DNA from 3 places in the Priestia sp. ST2 genome. Region 1 is predicted to be linked to each of the others. Evidence: riboswitches for the same ligand, from Rfam matches in the RefSeq annotation. Region 1 holds a riboswitch; each other region holds the start of a gene.
The links. A riboswitch is a leader RNA that binds a small molecule or an ion and turns the genes downstream of it on or off. The one in region 1 is predicted to bind cobalamin.
Positions count from the first base shown of each region.

Region 1 (7,983 bases):
GCTAAGGTGATGAGAAAAAACGAAAGCGGAGGCTCCATTGTAAACTTAGCGTCTACGAGAGCTACAATGTCTGAACCTCACACAGAAGCCTATGCGGCTACAAAAGGAGGAATCGTTGCTTTAACTCATGCACTTTCCATTTCACTTGGTGATGACAACATCACAGTAAATGCTATTTCTCCAGGATGGATTGAGACATCTGACTACGATGGCCTTCGTGAAATCGATCATACGCAGCATCCGTCTAATCGGGTGGGAACGCCAGCGGATATCTCAAGAGCGTGTATGTATTTAACAAACGTTGAAAATGATTTTGTAACAGGAGCTAACCTCGTAGTAGACGGGGGAATGACGCGAAAGATGATTTATGAACATTAAGCATCTACGAAAAAAGACTGCCGTATTTAGCAGTCTTTTTTCATATAATCATCAAAAGAAAAAGATAATAATTTTTTCTTGACAGAACAAAATAATCATTGTAAAGTAAGTTACATAAAGTAATTAAATTTCAATTAATATTTTTTAGTTTAATATCTCGAATTAGAGATATAAGAATTCATTATATCTTGTTTATCTCCTTTTATCAGGGGGAAGGGTATAAACATGCAATTTAAGCTTAAAAAAACAAACAATTAGGAGTGTGGAAAATGGGTTTTTTAGATAAATTATTTGATAAATCAAGTGATCAACAACAGGTTGGAAAAGATTTTTATGAAGCAATTAAAAACCGACGTTCTATTTATGCAATTGATAAAAATGTAAAAATATCAGAAGAAAAAATTGAAGAAATTATCAACTTTTCGGTGGAACATACTCCTTCAGCATTTAATTCCCAAAGCGCACGCGTAGTCGTTTTATTTGGCGAACAGCATGATAAAGTATGGGATATTACGAGAGAAACGCTTCGTAAAATTGTTCCAGCTGAAAATTTTTCAGATACGGATCAAAAAATGAACTTATTCGGAAGCGGCTATGGAACAGTTCTTTTCTTTGAAGATCAAGAAGTAGTGGAAGGGCTCCAAAAGCAGTTTGCATCTTACAGCGAAAATTTCCCGGTTTGGTCTAACCAATCATCAGGCATGCTGCAGCATGTGATTTGGACAGCGCTTGAGCTCGAAGGTCTAGGAGCAACATTACAGCATTACAATCCATTGATTGACGATGAAGTAAAAGCAGCTTGGAATATTCCAAGCTCATGGAAATTAATTGCCCAAATGCCATTTGGTAATCCTGTGTCACCTGCGGGAGAAAAAGAATTTCAACCGCTAACTGAACGTGTAAAAGTATTTAAATAAGCAAAATAAGAGGTACGGACAAAATTATTTTAGTTGAAGCAAAATCCGAACGATAAATCGTTCGGATTTTTTCATTGGTACGGCAAGCGTAGGTGTTGCGTATGTAGCTGCTTCTAGCGGTTGATTTCGTTATGTCTCAGCCTCTTTTTTTTCAGCAAATAGTTTGAATATTCTTTTATGTTTAACCTAAGAAAAATGCGGTTAAATAGGAGGAGTAGTCCTCAAATCTTCTGTGGAATTTATGCGCTATACATAAGCAATTCAACGATGTTTTACAAAAAAATAAAGTTTTTAACTTGGTTTTTTAGAGAATATTTGTTAACATATCCACTTGTGAGGTCTTAGTAAGAGGAGGATGATGTAAAGAATCCCATATCGGACGCAAGGGCGTAGATATGTGGAGTGGGAATTTTAAAGGAGGATTTTATGTCTGATCAAGGAAATCAAGGAAAATTTAAAAAATCAATATCTTTACTTGACCTAACGTTAATTGGGATGGGAGCTATTTTTGGTTCCGCCTGGTTATTTGCGGTTAGTAACGTAGCGTCAAAGGCTGGTCCAGCCGGAAGTTTTTCGTGGCTGATTGGCGGAGTCATTATTTTACTTATCGGTTTAGTGTATGCTGAACTTGGAGCAGCGCTGCCGCGTACCGGTGGAATTATCCGTTATCCGGTTTACTCACATGGTCATTTAGTGGGTTACTTAATTTCATTCATTACCATTATTGCTTACACAAGTTTGATTGCCATCGAGGTAACGGCTGTACGTCAGTATGTTGCGTTTTGGCTTCCTGGTCTAACTAAACATGGTTCTGAATCGCCTACTACAATCGGCTGGTTATTTCAGTTCGCGTTATTAACGCTATTTTTTATCATTAACTACGTAAGTGTAAAAGCATTTGCTAAGTCAAATGTCATTATATCTGTGTTCAAATATGCGGTTCCTCTTACAATTATCGTCGTGTTGGCTTATCACTTTAAATCAGCTAACTTTACAACTGGCGATTTTGCTCCGTTTGGTTTTAATGGTATCCAAGCAGCCATTTCAACAGGTGGCGTTATGTTTGCTTACCTAGGACTTCACCCTATTGTTTCTGTAGCCAGTGAAGTTAAAAACCCGCAGCGTAATATTCCAATCGCGCTCATTATCTGTATTGTACTTTCAGCGATTATTTACACAGCACTGCAAGTATTGTTCATTGGTAACATCCCGGCTGATATGCTATCAGGAGGATGGGGAACAATTCAAGAGCAATTCTCTTTACCATTTAAAGATATTGCACTTATTTTAGGCCTTGGCTGGTTAGTAACGCTTGTTATTTTTGATGCTATTTTATCACCAGGCGGTAACGGGAACATCTTCATGAATACAACTTCTCGTTTAGTTTATGCTTGGTCTCGTAATGGAACATTATTTAAACGTTTCTCAAAAGTAGATAAGAAAACAGGAATTCCACGTGCGTCACTATGGCTATCATTTGGAATGTCCGTATTCTGGACACTGCCATTTCCTTCTTGGGAAGCGCTAGTAAACGTATGTTCAGTGGCACTTATTCTGTCTTATGCGATTGCGCCAATTTCAGCTGCTGCATTCAGAGTAAATGCAAAAGACCTTAAAAAACCTTTTAAATTAAAAGGCATGAGCGTTATTGCTCCTGTTTCATTTATTTTCTGTTCATACATCGTATATTGGTCAGGGTGGACGACAATTTCTTGGCTGCTAGGATCACAGCTTCTAATGGTTGTTATCTACGTAGCGTTTAAGAAATACGTACCAACTGACGTTGTAAAATTTGCACAGCAGCTTAAATCTGCTTGGTGGCTAGTTGCTTATTATATTATTATGCTTGTTATCTCTTATCTAGGTTCATTTGGTGGAGGACAAGGTGTGCTAAGCAACCCGCTTGACTTAATTTTAATTGCCCTTGTTTCACTTGGTATTTTCTACTGGGCGAAATACACAGGTTTACCAAAAGCAGTTATCGATACAGATGATTAATAAAAAACACGGCATGAATTCATGCCGTGTTTTTTATTTGTAGAGCTACTTACTCTATTTATTTATCAAACAGCCATGTTTTTAAAATAGCAGCATACTCACGAAAGTAGGCTTGAAGTTTAATTGAATTTGGTGTTTTTGCACCTAAAGGATAAACGTCAAAGCCTTGACGTTTGGCAATAATAGAGGCGCGAAATAAATGAAAATCACTGCTAACAAGTACGACTTTTTTGTGTTGAATATCAACTTTCTGTTTAGTAAAAGTAAAATTCTCAAAAGTAGAAGTTGACTGATCTTCTTTTATAATTCGATTCTTCTTAATTCCTTCTTTCCGCAGAAAACGATAGGCTGCCTCTGCTTCAGAAATTTCTTCATCGGATCCTTTTCCGCCCGTTACGATAACTTTTGTTTGTTGATTTGCTTGTAAATAAGATAAGGCCGTCTTTACTCGTTCTTTTAAACTAGGAGACATTTGGTCACCATCTACTTTAGAACCTAAAATGAGCACATAATCTGCGTTTTGTGGAACAGGCTTGTGAGCAGTTTGATACATACAAAAAGATGTGATTGCTATATAAAGAACAAACACGCTGATAAAGACATAAATGATTTTTTTCTTCAACTGTGAGCACCTTCCTAGCTATTCCATAAGATGTTTGGAAAATAATTGTTATTATAGCATACGAGACCCAAATAAGTATAAACACAGTAATATATAATAATAGAAGAAAATCGTTATTGTGAATGGTTATAAAATTCGTTACAATAAAGAATAAATGATTTTAAAAGTGCCTCTAAGGAGGATAATAGGGAAATCGGTGTAAATCCGGTGCAGCCCCCGCTACTGTAAATGTGGATGAACCTGCAAAGACCCACTAGTCAAACTAGGAAGGGTGCAGAAGTAAAATGAAGCATAAGCCAGGAGACCTGCTTTTAAAAACCCCTTATTTTTCGGTGGGAGAAATAAGTCAAGACAATGTGTTAATGAGCGCATGACCAAACCTTGACTTTTACAGTTAAGGTTTTTTTATGTGGTAGGGAGTGGAAAAAGTGAAAAAAGGAAAACCGCTTATGATTCAAGGAACGCACTCAGACGCTGGAAAAAGCATGATTGCTACAGCATTTTGCCGTATTTTTAAAGAAGACGGCTATCAAACTGCACCGTTTAAATCGCAAAATATGGCGCTTAATTCATACATTACAATGGATGGAAAAGAAATTGGCAGAGCGCAAGGAATTCAAGCAGAAGCGGCTGGAGTAGAAGCAACAACCAATATGAACCCTATTTTAATTAAACCTACTCGTGATCATGAATCTCAAATAGTTGTTCACGGAAAACCGCTACGTAATATGTTTGCTTTTCAGTATCGGCAAGAATTTTTTAATGAAGGTTTGAACGTTATCACGGAAGCTTATAAAGAGCTTGCCAATCATTATGATCGAATTGTGATTGAAGGCGCTGGAAGTCCTGCCGAAGTCAATTTGAACGATCGAGAACTCGTAAATATGCGCGTTGCAAAAATAGCAGAAGCGCCTGTTGTGTTAGTAGGAGATATTGATAAAGGTGGCGTTTTCGCGAGCCTAGTGGGTACTCTTCAATTGCTTCCAGATGAACACAAGTCTAGAGTTATCGGAGTGTTAATTAATAAATTCCGAGGAGATTTAGAACTTTTAAAACCAGGGTTGAAGTGGTTTGAAGAATACACGGGTGTTCCGGTTCTAGGAGTTATTCCTTATATGAACAACGTGGAAATTGATGCGGAAGATTCGTTATCACTTAGAAATTACTCAACGCTTGTGAATCCCTTAAAAGAAATTGATATTGCGGTCATCTCGTACCCGCGCATCTCAAATTTTACAGACATCGATCCTTTAAGCTTAGAAGAAGACTGTCACGTGAGGCTTGTAACCAAGCCGTCGCAATTAGGTACGCCTGATTTAATTGTTTTGCCAGGAAGCAAAAATACGATTGAAGATGCTCAGTTTTTACAAGAAAGCGGCCTGGATCTAGCCATTAATCAAGTCTTGAACACAACGAACGTTCACGTCATTGGCATCTGCGGAGGATATCAAATGCTAGGGGAGACAATTACAGACCCTGATGCAGTAGAATCTCGGATTGAGTCCATTAAAGGGCTGGGCTTGCTTCCAGTGGAAACGGTTATGACAACCAGCAAAAAAACAGAAAGAGTTTCTGGGTATGTCCAGTTAGAAAATGAAAGAGTTTCGATTGAAGGCTACGAAATTCATATGGGAAAGACGGTTTCTAAGAGCACCACGAAAGCTTTTGCAGTGGTAGAGCATGAAAAAGAAGGAACGGTTAAAGACAATGTCATTGGCACGTATGTTCATGATATGTTTCATAACGATTCTTTGCGCAGAGCTTTGCTTAATCAAATTCGTAAACATAAAAAATTGCCGCCTATTACGGACACATTCAACAGTCGCCTGCAAAAAGAGGAGTCTTTTTCAAAAGCAGCAGCATATGTGAGAGAAGCCGTAGATATGGAAAAGCTGTATCAGTTAATAGACAACTATAAAGGTCCGGAGCAAACACAAAAAGTATAGCTTGTAGAGGCTTTCGCTTGTTTTTTTACCAAGAACTTTAGTACGCTATTCTACGTTGCACAGTTCAACAGTCTAGCACTCGTAACAAATAAAAGATGATTGTTTCCAACTTAATGCATGGTGGAAGCATGGTTTATGGACAGGAAAATGAATGGTTAATGTAATATAAAACATCACGCCTCGTTTCCTAGAGGAGCTGAACGTATTGATTTTTAAACGTATTTTTTTTAACAAAGCATCTATTTTATACATAGTCAGTTTATTTATTGTATGTACTTCGATAATTATGGGCGTATTTATTGGTACAGTTTCGTTAACCGTAGGAGATACAATCAAAATTATTATTGGCCACCTTACCGGGCTATCCTTATATCACGGTCCGGAAAACATGGATTTAATCATTTGGCAAATTCGTTTTCCAAGAGTACTGGTGGCATTTTTAGTAGGAGCTTCGCTTTCAATAGCAGGGGCTGCCTTTCAAGGGCTATTAAGAAACTCGCTTGCCGATCCTTATACGATTGGGGTTTCCTCAGGTGCAACCCTTGGCTCTGTCATGGCAATTTATTTTCATTGGAGTATTTTTGGTTTGTCTATCTTCACGCTGCCTGTAGTCGGCATTGTATCTGGTTTTATTACTCTTCTTTTAGTTTTTGGTATTACAAAACTCGCAAGCGGCAATTTGGCCAATGAAACCATCATCTTAGCGGGGATTATTTTATCATCCTTTATGAGCGCGCTTATTTCATTAATTGTGGCTCTTTCTCCCGAAGAAGATGTAAGGCAGGTTTTATATTGGCTAATGGGAAGCGTATCAATGAGAGGATGGTCTCATATTCAAATTTTAGGGCCGTTCTTTTTGATTGGTACAATTATGCTGTTGTTACATGTAAAAGAGCTGAACGGCTTAGCATTTGGCGATCAATCCGCTCAGTTTATGGGAATAGACGTAAAGAAGAAAAAAAGAATGATTTTAATAGGTGCATCCGTATTAACAGGGGCTGCGGTATCAGTATCTGGGGCAATTGGATTTGTTGGCTTAGTTATCCCCCACGTAGTTCGTCTCGTAGCGGGAGCTAATCATAAGCATGTACTGCCGCTTTCTATTTTAATTGGAGGAAGTTATTTGGTTTTAGCAGATTTATTGGCACGAACGATATTAGAACCTCGTGAACTGCCGATTGGAGTCGTAACTGCCTTAATTGGTTCGCCGATTTTTACCCTGCTCCTTGTAAAAGAACGTATGCGGAAAAGAGGAATATCATGATTGAACTATATAATGTGACAGGAGGATACGATAAGCAGCAGCCGACCGTTCGTGACATCACGTTCACCGTAGACAAAGGTTCTTTTGTCGCTTTACTAGGACCAAATGGAAGCGGGAAAACAACGCTTATTCGCTTAATTATGAATGTATTAACCATTCAATCAGGAGAAGTGAAGGTGGAAGGAAAGTCAGTGAAGGCTTATTCACCAAAACAACTGGCGCAAAAAGTTGCAGTCATGACGCAAGAAAATCAAATTGGGCTAGAATTTACGGTTCAAGAAATTGTTTCACTTGGACGTTACCCTTATCAGGCAAAAGGATTGTTTAGCACTGTATCAGCACAGGATGAAGAAGTGGTGGAAAGCGTGATGAAATTAACAAACGTCTGGCACTATAGAAATCATACTTTTCAATCGCTAAGCGGTGGAGAAAAACAGCGGGTTTTACTGGCTAAAGCACTAGCGCAAGAACCTGACTACTTACTTCTTGATGAACCAACGAATCACTTAGATGTAAAACATACAATGGAACTGCTTCAGCTGTTAAAAACTTTACAGCAGGAAATGAGCTTGACGGTCCTAGCCATTTTGCATGATCTCAACATTGCCTCGCTGTTTGCAGATAATGCCGTGTTACTGAAAGATGGAAGAGTAGAAGAAACCGGGATGGATGCCATTTTCCAGGATGCAGCTACGTTAAAAAGAGTATATGACGTTGATTTGCATGTATTTCACCATCCCGCTGTGAACAAGCGACAAATTGCTTTTGTGCCGCCGTATCAATATCCAGAGACGGACTTCCATGAGTTGTATCAGTTACAAAAGGAACCGGGCAAGCTGTGTTTATCCTTTGTTCGTC
Region 1 covers NZ_JBVVNT010000004.1:187,078-195,060, reverse strand. Annotated here, with positions in the region: gene AC0KUU_RS18145 (SDR family oxidoreductase) at 1-378, shown strand, start outside; gene AC0KUU_RS18140 (nitroreductase family protein) at 648-1,295, shown strand; gene AC0KUU_RS18135 (APC family permease) at 1,722-3,293, shown strand; gene AC0KUU_RS18130 (YdcF family protein) at 3,352-3,915, opposite strand; cobalamin riboswitch at 4,063-4,242, shown strand; gene AC0KUU_RS18125 (cobyric acid synthase) at 4,335-5,861, shown strand; gene AC0KUU_RS18120 (FecCD family ABC transporter permease) at 6,067-7,125, shown strand; gene AC0KUU_RS18115 (ABC transporter ATP-binding protein) at 7,122-7,983, shown strand, end outside.

Region 2 (7,983 bases), on a different contig from region 1:
ACGATTTTTTACGGTTACGGATTAGGTTATTTCGGAAAGCTCGGCATGATTGCAGGGATTTTTGTCTGCATAGGTATTTACGGAATTCAGCTTATCAGCAGCTATATGTACGTGCAAAAATTTCAAACTGGACCGGTGGAAAAGCTACTGCGTATATGGACAAATTTTTCTTGGAGTGGAAAGCCCAAAGAAAAAAAAGCCTTACCGGCGGAAGTAAATCATCCTTTTGTTGGATGATAGCATTCAAATTTATTTAAAAGGAGATTTTAAAAATGTGGGCTATTAGTGTAAAAGAGTTTCAAAGCTTATTTAAAAGTATTAAATCAATTATCGTTATCTTAATCGTATGCGGTGCTTCCTATGGAATAGCCCATATAGTTAGTCAACTTGGAGGTCAACTGACGAGTGCACAGATTCAAGATGGAGCCAACGGGGGAATTTTGGTGATGCTTCTCGGGTTCGGACCTTTATTTATTTCAAGTCTTTCTCATAATGTTATTAATCAAGAAATTAAAACAAGAACAGCAAGGTTTTTAGTTACCAAAACATCAAGAGAGCGTATTGTACTAGGAAAATTCTTAGGTATTTGCTGTTTCTGGCTTGTTTGTATCTCTATTTCATTTCTACTGATTGTGTTTATTTCGCATCATTTTTCTTTTTATATATTTTTAGAGTGCCTGCTATTCACCGTTTGTATCATTTCATTTGTTTTAATGCTTTCAGCTTTAATGCCAAGCCCAACTCATACTATGTTTTTATCAATTATTTTATCGTTTGTTCTACCGGTACTGAGCGTGTGGAGCATATTTTCATCAAAAGCGTACATTGCATGGTTTAAGTATGTGACACCCTACTACTATTTAAAGCTGGAGAAAGGGTATCTAACAGTTCTTCTTATTTTTGCAGCACTTTGTTTATGTACGGCACTTTGGAGTTTTAAAAGGAGAGAAGTATAATATGTATGCTATTGAAACAAGTAAATTAACTAAAAAATATGGATCTAAAACAGTTGTTAACGGTATTAATTTACAGGTACCACAAGGGGAAATTTACGGATTTTTAGGAAGAAACGGAGCAGGAAAGTCTACATTTATTAATATGCTTACCGGCGTTTCATTTCCTTCAGCAGGAGAATTTACGCTGCTGGGACAGAGTGATATTGATTTAGAGCTTCAGAAGAAAATAGGTGTGCTTCCTGACTATGCTAACTTTTATGATGAGATGACAGCGCTCAATCATTTGCGCTATTTTTTAAAGATAAACGGCCATCGTTTTTCGAAAGAACACTGTAGTATTGTACTGAAGAAAGTAGGATTAGAAGGACATGAGCATCAGAAAGTTGGAAAGTTTTCATTTGGAATGAAAAAGAAGTTAGGAATTGCTCAAGCAATTGTAGCAGACCCAGATCTTATCTTTTTAGATGAACCAACTTCTGGAGTAGATGTTGAATCTGCTCTTCACATTCATGAACTAATAAGAGAACTCCAAAATCAAGGCAAGACAATTTTTATGACGTCTCATAATTTAAATGAAGTTGAGAAGATTTGTACACGTGTAGCGATTATGAAAAATGGGGTCATTTTAATAGAAGGTACAATGGAAGAGCTGCGCTTTCAATATCAAGCGAAAAAAACGGTGATGATTAAACATGATCCCTACCCAAGCAGCCATAAAGAATATATTCAACAGTTTTTCCGTACGTTGAGTCCCGAAGTTGAATACCATCACATGTACACAAAAGTGATGCTTCAAAAAGAAAGAAATATTCCTCTTATTATTCGCGAATTGATTCAATGCGGCATCGACATTTATCAAGTTCACGTCGAAGAACCTTCTTTAGAGGAAATCTTTTTGCAAAAAAATATTGTGGATCACTCACAGGTGAGTTAATGGGCGAAAGTCCGTTGGTTTACTACTCAGTCTGAATACATTATTTATAAATACCAGTTAGGAAGCTTCTGACAAAAACATGTTCATTTTCTCAAGAAACTGATAAGATAGCTAATGACATTTAAAAATAAGAAAGGATTTCGATTATGTTATCAGCTATTAATTCAGTAGATTATACCATCTTCCACGCGGTGAATCAGTATGCCTCACACGTAAAGCCTCTAGATTCGCTGATGGTATTCTTTGCAGATTATGCCCAGTATGTACTTATCGTTTTACTCGGCTTGTTTTTACTTATTAATAAAAACGGCAGCCGTGTTGTAGCATTTCAAGCTTTGTGTGCTTGTGCCACAGGAGTCATTATCAATAAAGTGATTAGTTTATTTGCTTATCGAGATCGTCCGTTTATCTCTCACCACGTGAATCAGCTTGTTGATCACGCCGCAAATTCTTCATTTCCAAGCGATCATGCTACATCTGCATTAGTTATCACTTTTACCATTTGGCTGCATTTCAAACGTTCAGGACGCATGTGGGTTGTCATGGGCGTACTCATTGCCTTTTCACGCGTATGGGTTGGCGTTCATTATCCATTCGATGTGTTAACAGGAGCCGTTTTAGGCTGCGTGCTGGCGCTGTTTATTCATTATGTTATTTTTAATACGAAACTGATGAGGTCCATTACCAACTTGTCTATTTTTCGAAAATCAGCTTATGACGAACAGTCTCAATATTATTAAGAAAAAGTCGCAAATACGCGGCTTTTTTTATTGGGAAATTTTTAACGTATTTAATACTTGTTTTTTAAAATTAAATTGTGTACAATTAAATCATAGAAACGATAAATAAAAAACTTTTAATAAAATTAATGAAAAAGAGGAGAGGTTTATACATGAAAGCTTTATATGAAACAACAGTCGTTAACACAGGTGGAAGAACAGGAGAAGTTCACTCTTTAGATAACATCTTTAACTTAGACGTTGCAACACCTCCAGCGCTTGGTGGAGAAGCAACAACAGCAACAAACCCAGAGCAGCTGTTTGCAGCTGGATACAGTGCTTGTTTCAACAGCGCGTTAGAATTTATGTTGAAAAAACATAACGTAGAAATCAAAAGCAGTGAAGTAAAAGCTACTGTTCAGCTGCTTCCTGATAAAGCTGATCAAGGAGTGAAAATTGAAGTAGCGCTTGAAGCACATATCGAAGGCTTAGATTTAGAAACAGCGAAAAAATATGTAGACCTAGCTCATTCATACTGCCCGTATTCAAAAGCAATCAGCGGCAACGTAGACGTAACGATAGAAGTAGTTTAATTGCTTTAAAAAGCCCTGCTAAGCATGTAAAGCTTAGCAGGGCTTTTTTATTTGAATTTTCTCTATTCATTTGTAAGCGGTACTAGTATAATGAGGAAGAAAATGAATCATTCGCACAGTTTAGGTGCTCTTACATAGCGTAAGAGGTAACAGGGAATCGAGTGCAAATCTCGAGCGGTCCAGCCACTGTAAGCAGGGAGTTTTCTATCTTATCGTCACTCAAAATGGGGAAGGCGGTAGAAAATGATGATCTCAAGCCAGGAGACCTACCTATTCTGTACACTTGACTCTTCTAGGAAAGAGGCGGTGTATCAAGGTACGCAGTGAGCAATTGCTGTTTATTTTCATATGCCGACACGTCCTCAATTTCTATAGAATTGAGGCTTTTTTACGTTTTATTTTAAAAAAAGGAGTGTAGGAAATGGAAGGTTTATCAGTTTTTTTACTTGTCTTTTTATTAGGAATCAGGCACGGATTGGATGCAGATCACTTAGCTTTTATTGATGGCCAGACCCGATATAATTGGAGAATGGGCAGCCGTTTTGCCCCGTGGGTTGGAACGCTGTTTTCACTAGGTCATGGAGGAATGGTGGCCGTCACGGCCGGGGTGCTGGGCGTGGTGATGAAGAATTTTACGTTTCCTTCATATTTCGATCATTTTGCATCTTGGGTATCCATTATCTCTCTCTTTCTGATTGGAACATTAAACACATATCATTTGCTTCGAACTAAAAATAAAGAAGAAGAGTTTCAGCTGAGCGGATTAAAAGGGAAGTTTATTCCGAAAATCGCAAAAGGAACAACGAATCCTTTTTTAATTATTCTTGTAGGGGCATTGTTCGCTTTAGCAGCCGAAACGGTCAGTCAAACGGCCGTGTGGTCTCTAGCTGCAGGGAACGCAGGCAAGTATACGCCGCTTTTGTTGGGACTAGTGTTTATGTTTGGCATGATGCTTACAGATACAATCGATTCGATGATTGTACATAAAATGGTGAATGAATCGAGTAAATTTGGACAATCTGCTTCCCGCTTGATGGGCTGGGTTATTGTTGTCCTCGCGTATGGTGTGTCGTTCTATTTAGCATTCACTTTCTTTAACCCATGGGCCGAAGTAAACTTTGAAATGGTTGGCGTTATTCTGTTTATTTTTTTAGTGTCTATGTTTGTTTTTGTGAGTGTGAAGTCAAAAGGAAAAAATATTAAAATAAATGTCAATTAGTCAAACGAAAGCTTTAATCTGTTGAAGATTGAAGCTTTTTTGTATGAATTTGTTGAAGTTTATGGCTATTTTCGGTCGGTTATGAATAAGTTAAAGTATTATCTGTATTTAAAGGATGGAAAATTGTCTGAAAACCATTATAATTAAGGATAATTTAAGGTCGTTATGTGAAACGTAGAACATAGTTATACGTAAAATAAATAAAAGCATTTAATGCAAGCAGCAGGGGTTGTTTGGAGGAGGAATTGATTTGAGTCAGGTAATGGTAGAACAAAGCGTGTTTAGTTATTTAAAAGAACACGAACAAGATATGCTTGAAGATTTAATTGGATTTGTGAAAAAAGAATCACCGTCCTACAGTAAAGAGTTAGTAGATCAGTGTGGAATGTATTTAACGCAGCTGTTTCAAAAGCGGTTAGGGGTAGGGTACGAAATCATAGAAGAAAAAGAAGTAGGAAACCACTTGAAATTTACGATTGGAGAAGGAGAAAAGCAGCTTTTAATTATCGGTCATTTTGACACGGTATGGGAAAAGGGAAGGCTGAGTCTAAGAACGGAGGGAAACAAGCTGTATGGTCCGGGAATTTTAGACATGAAAGGCGGCATTGTACAATCTATATGGGCGATTAAAGCGATTCAAGAGCTTGGCTTATCGCTCGATAAAAAAATTGTGTTTTTCTGTAATTCGGATGAAGAGATTGGGTCAATTTCTTCTAAAAAATACATTGAAGAAGAAGCACAAAGAAGTGAAGCAGTGCTAGTAGCGGAACCAGCGGTGGCGGGTTCAGGTGCGTTAAAAACGTCGCGCAAAGGAGCGGGGATTTTCACCGTAAAAGTATGGGGACGAGCAGCACACGCGGGTAATCACCACAAAGAAGGAATCAATGCGATTGAAGAGCTGGCGCGCCAAGTGATTTTCTTGCAGGGCTTAACAGATTATGAAAAAGGTACAACGGTTAACGTTGGGACATTTACGGGAGGCAGCGGTACAAATGTAGTGCCGGAATATGCAGAAGCGCACGTGGATTTACGTGTTTCTACAGAAGAAGAAGCAAAACGCATGACGGATATTATTTTGAATTTAACACCCATTTTAAAAGGGATTAAGCTCGAAGTAACGGGAGGCATGAATCGTCCTCCGATGGTCAAGTCTAAACAAACGGAAGAGCTATTTGAATGCGCTCAGTCAATCGCGGCGAAACTGGGTATGAAATTGGAAGAAGCAGCTGTGGGCGGCGGAAGTGATGGCAATTTTACAGCGGCCATTGGTGTTCCCACGCTGGATGGATTAGGAGCATGCGGAAAAGGAATACATGCAGAATATGAACATATTCAAATTGATACGTTGTCCGAGCGTTCTTCTTTATTTGCGAATTTGCTGCTGCAAATATAAAAAAAGCCCGCCTCAAACGGCGGGGACTAATCTTAAAGCTTATATTGGGAGAGTATAAGCTTTCTTTTTTTATTTACTGCTTTCTTCTTGAAGAGAAAAGGCAGTTTCTTTCTTTTTGAATACCACTGCATCAAGAGCAAGGAACTGGCTTCCTGCAAGAAATAAGTGAGCAGACATGGCAATTAAGGCAATATCAAATTCAAACCCGCCAACAAATCCGCTTTTAAGCTTGGCTGTAAAAATGGCGCCAAGCATAACTGCCACAAATAAAGCAGATACGACTCTTGTTGCTAGGCCAAGAATAATAAGAATCCCACCTACAAGTTCAATGGTTGCAACAATATATGCCATGAAACCAGGGATTCCTAAGCTATCGAAGAACCCTACTGTATTTTCAATCCCGCCTTGCCATTTTTGAAAGCCGTGTACTAAAAATGTAAAACCTAATACTAAACGAATAATAAGTGAACCAATTTCCACGTTTTTATTCACTTTACTTCCTCCTTTAAGTGTATTTGAAAAACACTACATTATGTAGTGTGAAAGCCCGAAAAAAGAAATGTAGCAATTAAATCAGAAAGTCTTTCTTATTTGGATAATTTTATAACATTATGAACATCACACTACACATTGTAGTGTGATGTTTGTCCTCAGTCAAGAGGAAATATAAAATTAGACCATTTGGCATACAAAAATTTTCTGAAGAGCACTTGAAAAATCCTTTAATTATGTACAAGTTAGTCCCTTATTTTCAATCTTATTCTCCAACATGCTATACTGATGGCGGAGGTGTTACGATGCGTTTAGAAAATAAAAGAGTTATTGCGCTTGTTAGTGCAGACTTTGAAGATCTAGAACTATGGTATCCAGTGATGCGTCTTCGAGAAGAAGGAGCAGAAGTACATTTAGTTGGAGAAAAAGCAAACGAAACGTACATGGGGAAATACGGTGTTCCAGCCGTATCGGACTACGCGTTTAAAGATGTTGATCCAGCTGAATATGATGCTATTTTAGTACCTGGGGGCTGGGCGCCGGATAAACTGCGCCGCTATCCTGAAGTAATTGAAATGGTTCGTCATATGGATGAACAGCAAAAACCAATCGGCCAAATCTGCCATGCAGGATGGGTATTAATTTCTGCAAAAATCTTAGATGGCCGAAACGTAACAAGTACGCCAGGAATCAAAGATGATATGGAAAATGCGGGAGCTATTTGGCATGATGAAGCAGTCGTAATCGACGGCCACATTATTTCAAGCCGCCGTCCGCCAGACCTTCCTCCTTATGCAAAAGCATTTGCTGATGTACTAGCAGAGCAATAAGAAAAAAGCCGAAACCACATTGGTTTCGGCTTTTTTATAAGATCCGTTAAAAAAAGAAATGATAAAGTAAATAAAAAGTATCATTAAAAAAGCGAGCAGATGCATCTGCTCGCTTTTGTTCGTGTTTCTTATCAGTAACTTGCTTTTGCAAGTGTAAAAACAAAATGATTACTTTCTTTATAAAATCCATGATTACGGTTTTTGTATGTTTCGTTGTTGTTAGGGCACAATTAGCATTGATTGTGCTTGCATGGATTTCATCCATTGCCGCGGTTTGTTTTTCCACATGATCGATTAACCTAAACGACGCAAGCCCTACCTCTCTTGCATCCTTACGGCTCCGAAGCCGATCCAGTGTGAATAAGTTTTGTTCAAAGACATGTGTCGAATGCCAGTATTTTTACCTTGCATTGTACGATACATCCTTTCAAGTTACTTTCACTATGTCCAGCTCTTAAAGAAAAGCCAGAAATCTAAATATAACACCTCAGTTGATCTATGTCAAATAGAAAATGTGATTTTTTCACGTGAAACAATTGCAGCTAAAACATGGTTAAATAAAGGGATATCTTTTTTATATGGAAGAGTTTTTTGATACGATAAGTTAGAGGAATCCTAGAGGAGGATGAAAAATGAATAAAAATGAACAGTTTCGAAATGATGTATTGAGAAGTGTAGAATCATTAACATATGAACAATTAAATCAACAGCCAGCATCTAATACATGGAGCGTTATGCAAGTATTAGAACATTTATATTTGATGGAGCGCATGATTGTTTCACGTGTAAAGGATCAGTTAGAAAACGGTGTGGATCAGCCAACTGAAGATAAGCCGTTTCATTTAGC
Region 2 covers NZ_JBVVNT010000008.1:59,215-67,197, forward strand. Annotated here, with positions in the region: gene AC0KUU_RS25820 (DUF418 domain-containing protein) at 1-237, shown strand, start outside; gene AC0KUU_RS25825 (ABC transporter permease) at 273-956, shown strand; gene AC0KUU_RS25830 (ABC transporter ATP-binding protein) at 958-1,890, shown strand; gene AC0KUU_RS25835 (undecaprenyl-diphosphatase) at 2,037-2,630, shown strand; gene AC0KUU_RS25840 (organic hydroperoxide resistance protein) at 2,783-3,202, shown strand; cobalamin riboswitch at 3,308-3,490, shown strand; gene AC0KUU_RS25845 (HoxN/HupN/NixA family nickel/cobalt transporter) at 3,624-4,421, shown strand; gene AC0KUU_RS25850 (M20 family metallopeptidase) at 4,651-5,814, shown strand; gene AC0KUU_RS25855 (DoxX family protein) at 5,884-6,306, opposite strand; gene AC0KUU_RS25860 (type 1 glutamine amidotransferase domain-containing protein) at 6,612-7,136, shown strand; gene AC0KUU_RS25865 (hypothetical protein) at 7,183-7,422, opposite strand; gene AC0KUU_RS25870 (DinB family protein) at 7,769-7,983, shown strand, end outside.
Region 2: another riboswitch for cobalamin. It lies ahead of AC0KUU_RS25845 (HoxN/HupN/NixA family nickel/cobalt transporter); the one in region 1 lies ahead of AC0KUU_RS18125 (cobyric acid synthase).

Region 3 (7,983 bases), on a different contig from region 1:
CTGTTTTCCCTAAATCTACCTCTTGATAAGCAATAATCCAACGAAGAGGATTTTCAATCGGTGCTTCTGGGAAAGCAGCTCGGCCGAAGCCTAATTGATTACAGCGTTTATTAGCCATGTATTCAATATACTGCTGCAGTTCTTTCATCGTGATGCCGTCGAATTTTTCTCCAATAACAGATTCCGCCCATTCAATTTCAAGACGAGCTGCCTCTTGGAACGTTTCAACTACAAACGTTTCTAGCTCCTCCGTACGATAAGCTGGATTTTCATTTAGTACTTCCTTGAAAATCTTTTCAAATAACCCAACGTGAAGCTGTTCATCACGATTGATATAGTTAATCATCGTAGATGTCGCCACCATCTTTTGATTTCTCGCAAGATTATAGAAGAAAGCAAATCCGCTATAGAAGAAAAGGCCTTCTAAAATAACATCATATACCATAGACTTCAAAAAGTTTTCAACCGTTGCTTCTTCGCTAAATGCTTTATATCCGTTTGTAATAAAGTCATTTCGAGCGCGAAGCTTTTCGTCTGTGCGCCAGTATTCAAATACTTCATCTTGTTTTCCTTTTGGTACAAGACTTGATAAAACATATGAATAGGAATGATTATGAACCACTTCTTGCTGCGCTAAAATAATCATTAGAGCATTAATCGAAGAATCGGTTACATAGTCAGCTACTTTGCTAGCATAATCTGATTGAATACTGTCCAGTAGCGCCAGCAAGCCAATAATTTTCAAAAAGCTCTCTTGTTCGTCAGCCGTTAACTGAGGGAACTGCTTAATATCTTGACCCATATTAATTTCAAACGGCGTCCAAAAGTTAGCTAGCATACGTTTGTATTTAGGGAACGCCCATGAAAATCGGACGTCATCCCAGTTTAGAATATTTGAGCTCTTGCCGTTAATGATTCCTGTCGAACGGTTCGGAGCTGTTTCGTTCATTAATTCTCGTTTTAACATGCTTGTCATCAATTATTCACTCCTTTTAACTATGACAGCTTTCACATTCTTCAATGACTTCACTTGATGTTGAACGTACGTAGTAGGTCGTTTTTAACTTTTCTTTCCATGCCGTCATATGAAGATCCAGCAGCTCTTTTGCTCGGATATCATTTTGCACATATAAGTTGAATGAAATGGATTGATCAATATGGCGCTGGCGCTTGGCGTTTTGCTTAATGCTCCAGTGCTGATCAATTAAATAAACGGACTTATAATACCAGTTTGTTGCTGGTGATAAATCTGGTGCCGTCACCGGGATTTTATAGTTTTTCTTTTCCTCTGAATAAAACTTACGGAAAATCGGATCAATACTTGCAGTAGAACCCGCGATAATAGATGTTGATGAATTAGGTGCTACAGCCATTAAGTAGCCATTTCTTATCCCATTGCTTTGAACTTCGTTACGCAGTTCACTCCACGCTTCGCTTGTGTATTTACGTGTTTCAAAATAAGCGCCTGACTCAAAATCTGAGCCTTTAAATAATGGATATGCACCTTTTTCTTTAGCTAAGTTCATGCTTGCCTGTACGGTTAAGTAAGCAATTTGCTCGTACAATTCATCGCAATATGCTACCGCTTCATCTGTTTCCCATGCTATTTTCTTTAAGGCAAGCAGATGGTTCCAACCAAATGTGCCAAGTCCTACTGCGCGGTACTTTTGGTTTGTTAGTTTTGCTTGAAGTACTGGCAAATCATTTAACTCAATAACGTTATCAAGCATGCGTACTTGAATTGGAATTAAACGTTCAAGCACATCTTCAGTTACGGCTCTCGCTAAGTTGATAGAAGAAAGATTACATACAACAAAATCGCCCGGATTCTTTGTAATAATAATTTTTCCGTCTTCTGTAATTTCCTCTGTTACGACCGTTGTGCTTTGGTTTTGCGTAATTTCTGTACATAAGTTGCTGCAGTAGATCATGCCCTCGTGGCGGTTTTGATTAGCTCGGTTAACCGTATCACGATAAAACATATAAGGCGTTCCGGTTTCAAGCTGGGAAAGCATAATGCGCTTGAAGATTTCAATAGCAGGTACTGTTTCTCTTGAAAGCTGTTCATTATTTACACACTCAGCGTAACGAGTGCGGAACGAACCGCTGCCTTCTTCTTCATCATAAAAATCTTCTAACGAGTAGCCCATCAGCGTACGAACTTCGTGAGGATCGAATAAGTGCCAGTCTTCACGTGCCTCTACTTTTTCCATAAACAAATCTGGCAAACATACGCCAGTGAATAAATCATGCGTGCGCTGACGTTCGTCACCATTGTTCAAACGCGCGTCTAAGAATGAAAAGATGTCTTTGTGCCATACGTCTAAATATACGGCAATAGCTCCTTGTCGTTGACCTAGCTGATCGACACTTACAGCCGTATTATTTAGCTGTTTCATCCATGGAATTGTTCCTGATGATACGCCTTTAAAACCTTTTATATCACTTCCTCGGCTTCTAATATGACCGAGGTAGACACCAATTCCGCCTCCATTTTTACTAAGCGTGGCCAAATCTGTATTGCTATCATAAATACCGCGTAAGCTGTCATCAATCGTATCAATAAAGCAGCTAGATAGCTGTCCGTAGCTCTTTCCTGCGTTTGAAAGTGTTGGTGTGGCAACCGTCATATATAGACTAGAAAGCGCCCAATACGCTTCTTTTACTAATGCTGTTCGATTTTCTTTCTTTTCTTGAGACATCAGCGTCATAGCAATGATAAGAAAACGTTCTTGCGGTAATTCGTATACGCGCTTATCATGTGATGTCGCTAAATAGCGATCTGCTAATGTCAACAATCCAATGTATGTAAATAAACGGTCGCGTTCAGGAATAATGACTGAAGCAATTTCATTAATTTCTTCTTCTGTATATGTTTTTAATAGCTGCTTATTATAAATGCCGATTTTTGTTAGTTCTTGAATAAGCTGATAAAACGAACCGTACTTCTCTTTTTTATCGTAACCTCGGTTGTCCGCTGCTTTTCGATATAGTTCGTTTAAGTAGACGTCTGCCGCTACGTACGTCCAATCGGGTTCTTCCATTGAAATACGCTCTAAGGCTGCCAAAATTAGGACGTTTGCAACCTTTTCGTCCGTCATATTTTCCTTTACTGTAACAGTTTGAATAACCTTTTCCTCATACAAAGAAAAATCAAGCTGCGTAAATTCTTTTTTTAAACGTTCAATATATGCAGTTAATTCATGTAGAATTGTAGGCTTTAATGTATTCACCATAAATATGGCTCCTCTCTTCACTTCAAAATAAAAAATCGCTCACCGTACCTCGGTGAGCGAATAGAACGAAGATAGAAGAAGACACTAAGTCTTTTCTCAATCCTCGCTCTACCCTCTCACCTCCCGAAGAAGATAAAACGACATAAAAAAGGCAGGTCTCCTGACTTATGCTTCTTTTTACTTTAAGGCCTTCCCATGATGTTTACTCACAGTGGATTTCCTTATTTCATCAGCATTCACAGTTGCGGGGACAGCTTTGGATTTTCACCAAATTCCCTTTTAAGTCTTTTTATCAGACACCTTTTTCACTGGAAAACACAAAATATAGTATTTTATTATGGATTTCAAAACAACATATTGTGTTATGTTATAAACACATTATATAGGACAACTTAGAAAACTATCAACCTATTTTCAAAAATAATTTTGTTTTTTACGATAAAACTCTTCGACTTTTTTCATCAAACTATTCCATCATAACATGTTTTGACACGCTTGATGGAACAATGTGCTCTTTTTAAAAAATTTGTCCTATTTTTCTACTAAACATTGACAACCTCAATAAAAAAACCGTTTTTCATCAAAAAACGGTTGTTAATTATTTGTATTCTTTTTCAAATGCTGTGATTGTTTTGATAAACTTTTTATCAATATCGTATCCTATCCCCGGTTTTCCCTTCACCTTTATTACTCCGGCTTCTACCTCTACTTCGGGCTTAATAATATCTTTTTCCCAATAGCGAGACGACGCAGAAATATCACCTGGTATCGTGAAAGAAGGCAGTGTGGCAAGGGCAATGTTATGAGCTCGTGAAATCCCTCCTTCTAACATTCCTCCAACCCAAAGTTTTACACCATGCTGGGCGCATAAATTATGAATTTGCTTTGCTACGGACATTCCGCCAACTCGCCCGATTTTCACATTGATAATCTTACAGCTTTCTTGTTCGATTGCATGACGTGCATCTTCATAGCTCACAATACTTTCATCTAAGCAAATCGGCGTCTTTATTTGCTTTTGTAACAATCGATGATCAAGGATATCATCAGAACTTAACGGCTGTTCGATCATCATTAAATTCAATTCATCTAGTTTCTTCAATGAATCACTATCGCTTAACGTATAAGCTGAATTGGCATCAGCCATAAGAGGAATGCTTGGAAATTCATCTCGAATTTGTTTCAGTAGCTCATAGTCAGCACCCGGCTTAATTTTCACTTTAAAGCGCTTATAGCCATCTTTCATGTAAGTCTTTATTTGTTCTTTCATTACGGAAATGTCATTTAAGCCAACTACCACTCCAGCTTCTACAGCAGGCCTTACTCCGCCAATTACTTCAGATAACGGCTTATTTTGCCGCTTTGCATACAAATCCCATACAGCACAGTCCAAAGCTGCTTTAGCCATGTTATTTCGCTTTAGAGGTTTGAATAGCTTTTGAACATCCTCTGGTTTTTGAAGCTGCTTATGAAGAAGCGAGGGAATTAAAAAATCGTCTAACATATGAAAACACGTCTGAATCGTTTCTTCCGTATACCAAGGAGATGAAAAAGCAACGACTTCTCCCCACCCTGTAAATCCTTGTTCATCTTCTACTTCAAGCAAAATCAATTCTCGATCCTGCACCGTACCATAGCTTGTTGAAAAAGGAGAAAGAAGCTTCATGTCAATTTTATAAAGATGTACTTTTTTTATAATCATCGATTAGCTCCCTTTCTGTATGAACGATGATAGCTTCCGGCGTATGATTTTATTAGAAGCCGTTCGCGGCAGCTCCTCTACTCGAACGAAATACTTTGGAAGTTTGTACTTTGCTAAAAATTGTTGAATGTGTAAAGATAATTCTTCATCTGAAACGTCTTCGTTTACAACAACACATGCAGCTGGCACTTGTCCCCATTTTTCATCAGCTACTCCCGTTACACCGGCCTCTTTAACAGCGGGATGCTTCAACAAAACATTTTCAATTTCAGCTGGATATACATTTTCTCCACCTGAAATAATAAGGTCTGAACGTCTGTCTAACACATATAGAAAGCCTTCTTCATCCACTTTCCCGATATCTCCTGTATAGAACCAGCCTTGTTGAATTGCTTTTTGAGTAGCCTCAGGTTTATTTAGGTATCCTTTTGTAACATTTGGACCTTTAACAATGATTTCTCCTGCTTCGCTGGTCTCATTTCCTTTTTCATCTACAATTTTCATTGCACATGGAAATAATGGTTTACCTGCTGATCCCAGTTTTCGCAAACTGTCTTCAGGTGAAAGCGTAACGAACTGTGAAGATGTTTCTGTCATTCCATACGTTTGATAAACAGGAATTTCTTTATTCACACAAGCCTCTAAAATAGTAAGCGGTGCAGGTCCTCCTCCTAAAAGCATACAGCGAAACGTATTTGGATACTTGCGTTCAGCTAATTCATCAAGCATATTGGACAGCATAGAAGTAACAACCGAAATAATCGTTACCCCTTTGTTTTCAATGGCTTCATTTACTGCTCTTGCTTCAAACCGTTCTTCTAAAATGATTTTCATTCCGTAAAAGACGCTCCGCATTAAAATAGATAAGCCACTAATATGAAACAAAGGAACCGCTATAAGCCAGCAGTCTTTTTCATTTAATCCTAAATTAAGCGCTGAGCCAACGGAACTCCACCAGTGATTTCCATATGTCTGCAGCACTCCTTTTGGATGACCTGTTGTTCCAGACGTATACATAATGGTGAATGTGTCCTCGAGATTCCACGTTTTTTGAAAACCTGTTTCTGCTTCTGGAGAACTTTTTAAAGCAGGTAAAGTAAGCTGAGTAATGGAACTTTGGAATTCTCTAATTAAAAATGTTTCATCCGCAATAAGCAACGACACGTTTGCATCTGTTAGCTGATAATTAATTTCTTCGTTTGTCAAACGCGTGTTGACGAGCAGCAACCGGGCGCCAATATAAGAAATCGCATGTAAAATCTCGATAAACTCCACTCTATTTTTCATGTGTAAAGCAATGGTATCACCTTGCTTTACACCGTTAAACGAAAGCTGCTGTGCTACTTTTTGAACACGTTTATGAAGCTCTTGAAACGTAAGAGACGTTTGCGGTGTTTCTACCGCCACTCGATTTGGCGTCAAATATGCTCTTTGCATAAGCCCATTAGGAATCGTTTGGCTACTCATGAATTTCTCTCCTTTTTATACTGATTAACTAAATTAAATTGAAAAAACAGCCTGATGATAATCACCAAGCTGTTTCAGCTGTTTAAGGGAAACGTGGGAACTGTTGGAAGTCTGGATTGCGTTTTTCCTTAAATGCATCGCGACCTTCTTTTGCCTCATCGGTTGTGTAATAAAGAAGCGTTGCGTCACCCGCAAATTGCTGGATACCAGCTAAGCCATCCGTATCAGCATTAAATGCTGCTTTTAAGAAACGAAGAGCGGTTGGACTTTTTTCTAACATCTCTTCACACCATTGAATTGTTTCAGCTTCAAGCTGTTCTAATGGAACGACCGTGTTTACTAATCCCATGTCTAGTGCTTCTTGAGCGTTGTACTGACGGCATAAGAACCAGATCTCACGCGCTTTCTTATGACCTACGATGCGAGCTAAGTAACCAGAGCCATATCCTGCATCGAAGCTTCCCACTTTAGGACCTGTTTGCCCAAAGACTGCGTTATCCGCTGCAATTGTTAAGTCACATACAACATGAAGAACGTGGCCTCCGCCAATTGCATAGCCTGATACCATCGCAACAACCGGCTTTGGAATTACGCGAATTAAACGCTGTAAATCCAGAACGTTTAGACGTGGAATTTCATCTTCTCCTACATAGCCGCCGTGGCCGCGAACTTTTTGGTCTCCGCCTGAGCAAAATGCTTTATCTCCAGCACCTGCTAATACAATTACTCCAATACTTGCATCGTCACGAGCATAAGCAAATGCATCGATCAATTCCATTACCGTTTTTGGACGGAATGCATTGTGCACTTCCGGACGGTTAATCGTAATTTTAGCGATTCCGTTATATGTTTCGTATAAAATGTCTTCATACTGACGTGCTGATGTCCATTCAACTGTCATCTTTATTTCCTCCTAATTATGTAGTAGCTAAGAACTCACTTACTATTCTACCAAAAATCTCGGGTTGTTCCACGTGAATTGCATGGCCTGTCCCTAAAATAATTCTAGGAGTAGCATTTGGTATTAATGTTTGCATTTCTTTGGAAATTAAACAAAACTTTTGATCTACTTCTCCTGTAATAAGCAAAACCGGCATCAACAGATCGTCCAGCTTCTCCCAAAGGGACGGCTGGACTCCTGTTCCCATTCCTTTCAAACTGTTGGAAAGGCCGATTTCTGTATGCGAAAGTCTTTCTTTACGCACCGCTTCTTGAACATGGCTAGGCAATTGCTTTTGAGAACTAAAAAGAGGAATTCCCTCCCAAAAGTTCACAAATTCTTCAATTCCATTTTTCATAATGCGGCTCGCCAGCTGTTCATCTTTTTCTTTTCTTAGCTTTTGTTCTTCTCGCGTTTTTAAACCAGGCGATGCGCTTTCTAATACCAACTTTTTCACATGGTGTGGATATCGCTGGGCAAATGAAAGAGCAAGCCTTCCTCCCATCGAATATCCAATTACATTCACCTGTGATAAAGATAGCTGTTGAAGAAGCTCATGCAGTGCTTCAACAACTGCTTCCATTGAATATGGTTTGATTTCTTTGGGAGCTGCTGATTGGCCATGACCAATAATATCA
Region 3 covers NZ_JBVVNT010000001.1:13,916-21,898, reverse strand. Annotated here, with positions in the region: gene AC0KUU_RS00090 (ribonucleotide-diphosphate reductase subunit beta) at 1-976, opposite strand, end outside; gene AC0KUU_RS00085 (ribonucleoside-diphosphate reductase subunit alpha) at 993-3,236, opposite strand; cobalamin riboswitch at 3,370-3,555, opposite strand; gene menC (o-succinylbenzoate synthase) at 3,835-4,938, opposite strand; gene AC0KUU_RS00075 (o-succinylbenzoate--CoA ligase) at 4,942-6,405, opposite strand; gene menB (1,4-dihydroxy-2-naphthoyl-CoA synthase) at 6,488-7,306, opposite strand; gene menH (2-succinyl-6-hydroxy-2,4-cyclohexadiene-1-carboxylate synthase) at 7,323-7,983, opposite strand, start outside.
Region 3: another riboswitch for cobalamin. It lies ahead of AC0KUU_RS00085 (ribonucleoside-diphosphate reductase subunit alpha); the one in region 1 lies ahead of AC0KUU_RS18125 (cobyric acid synthase).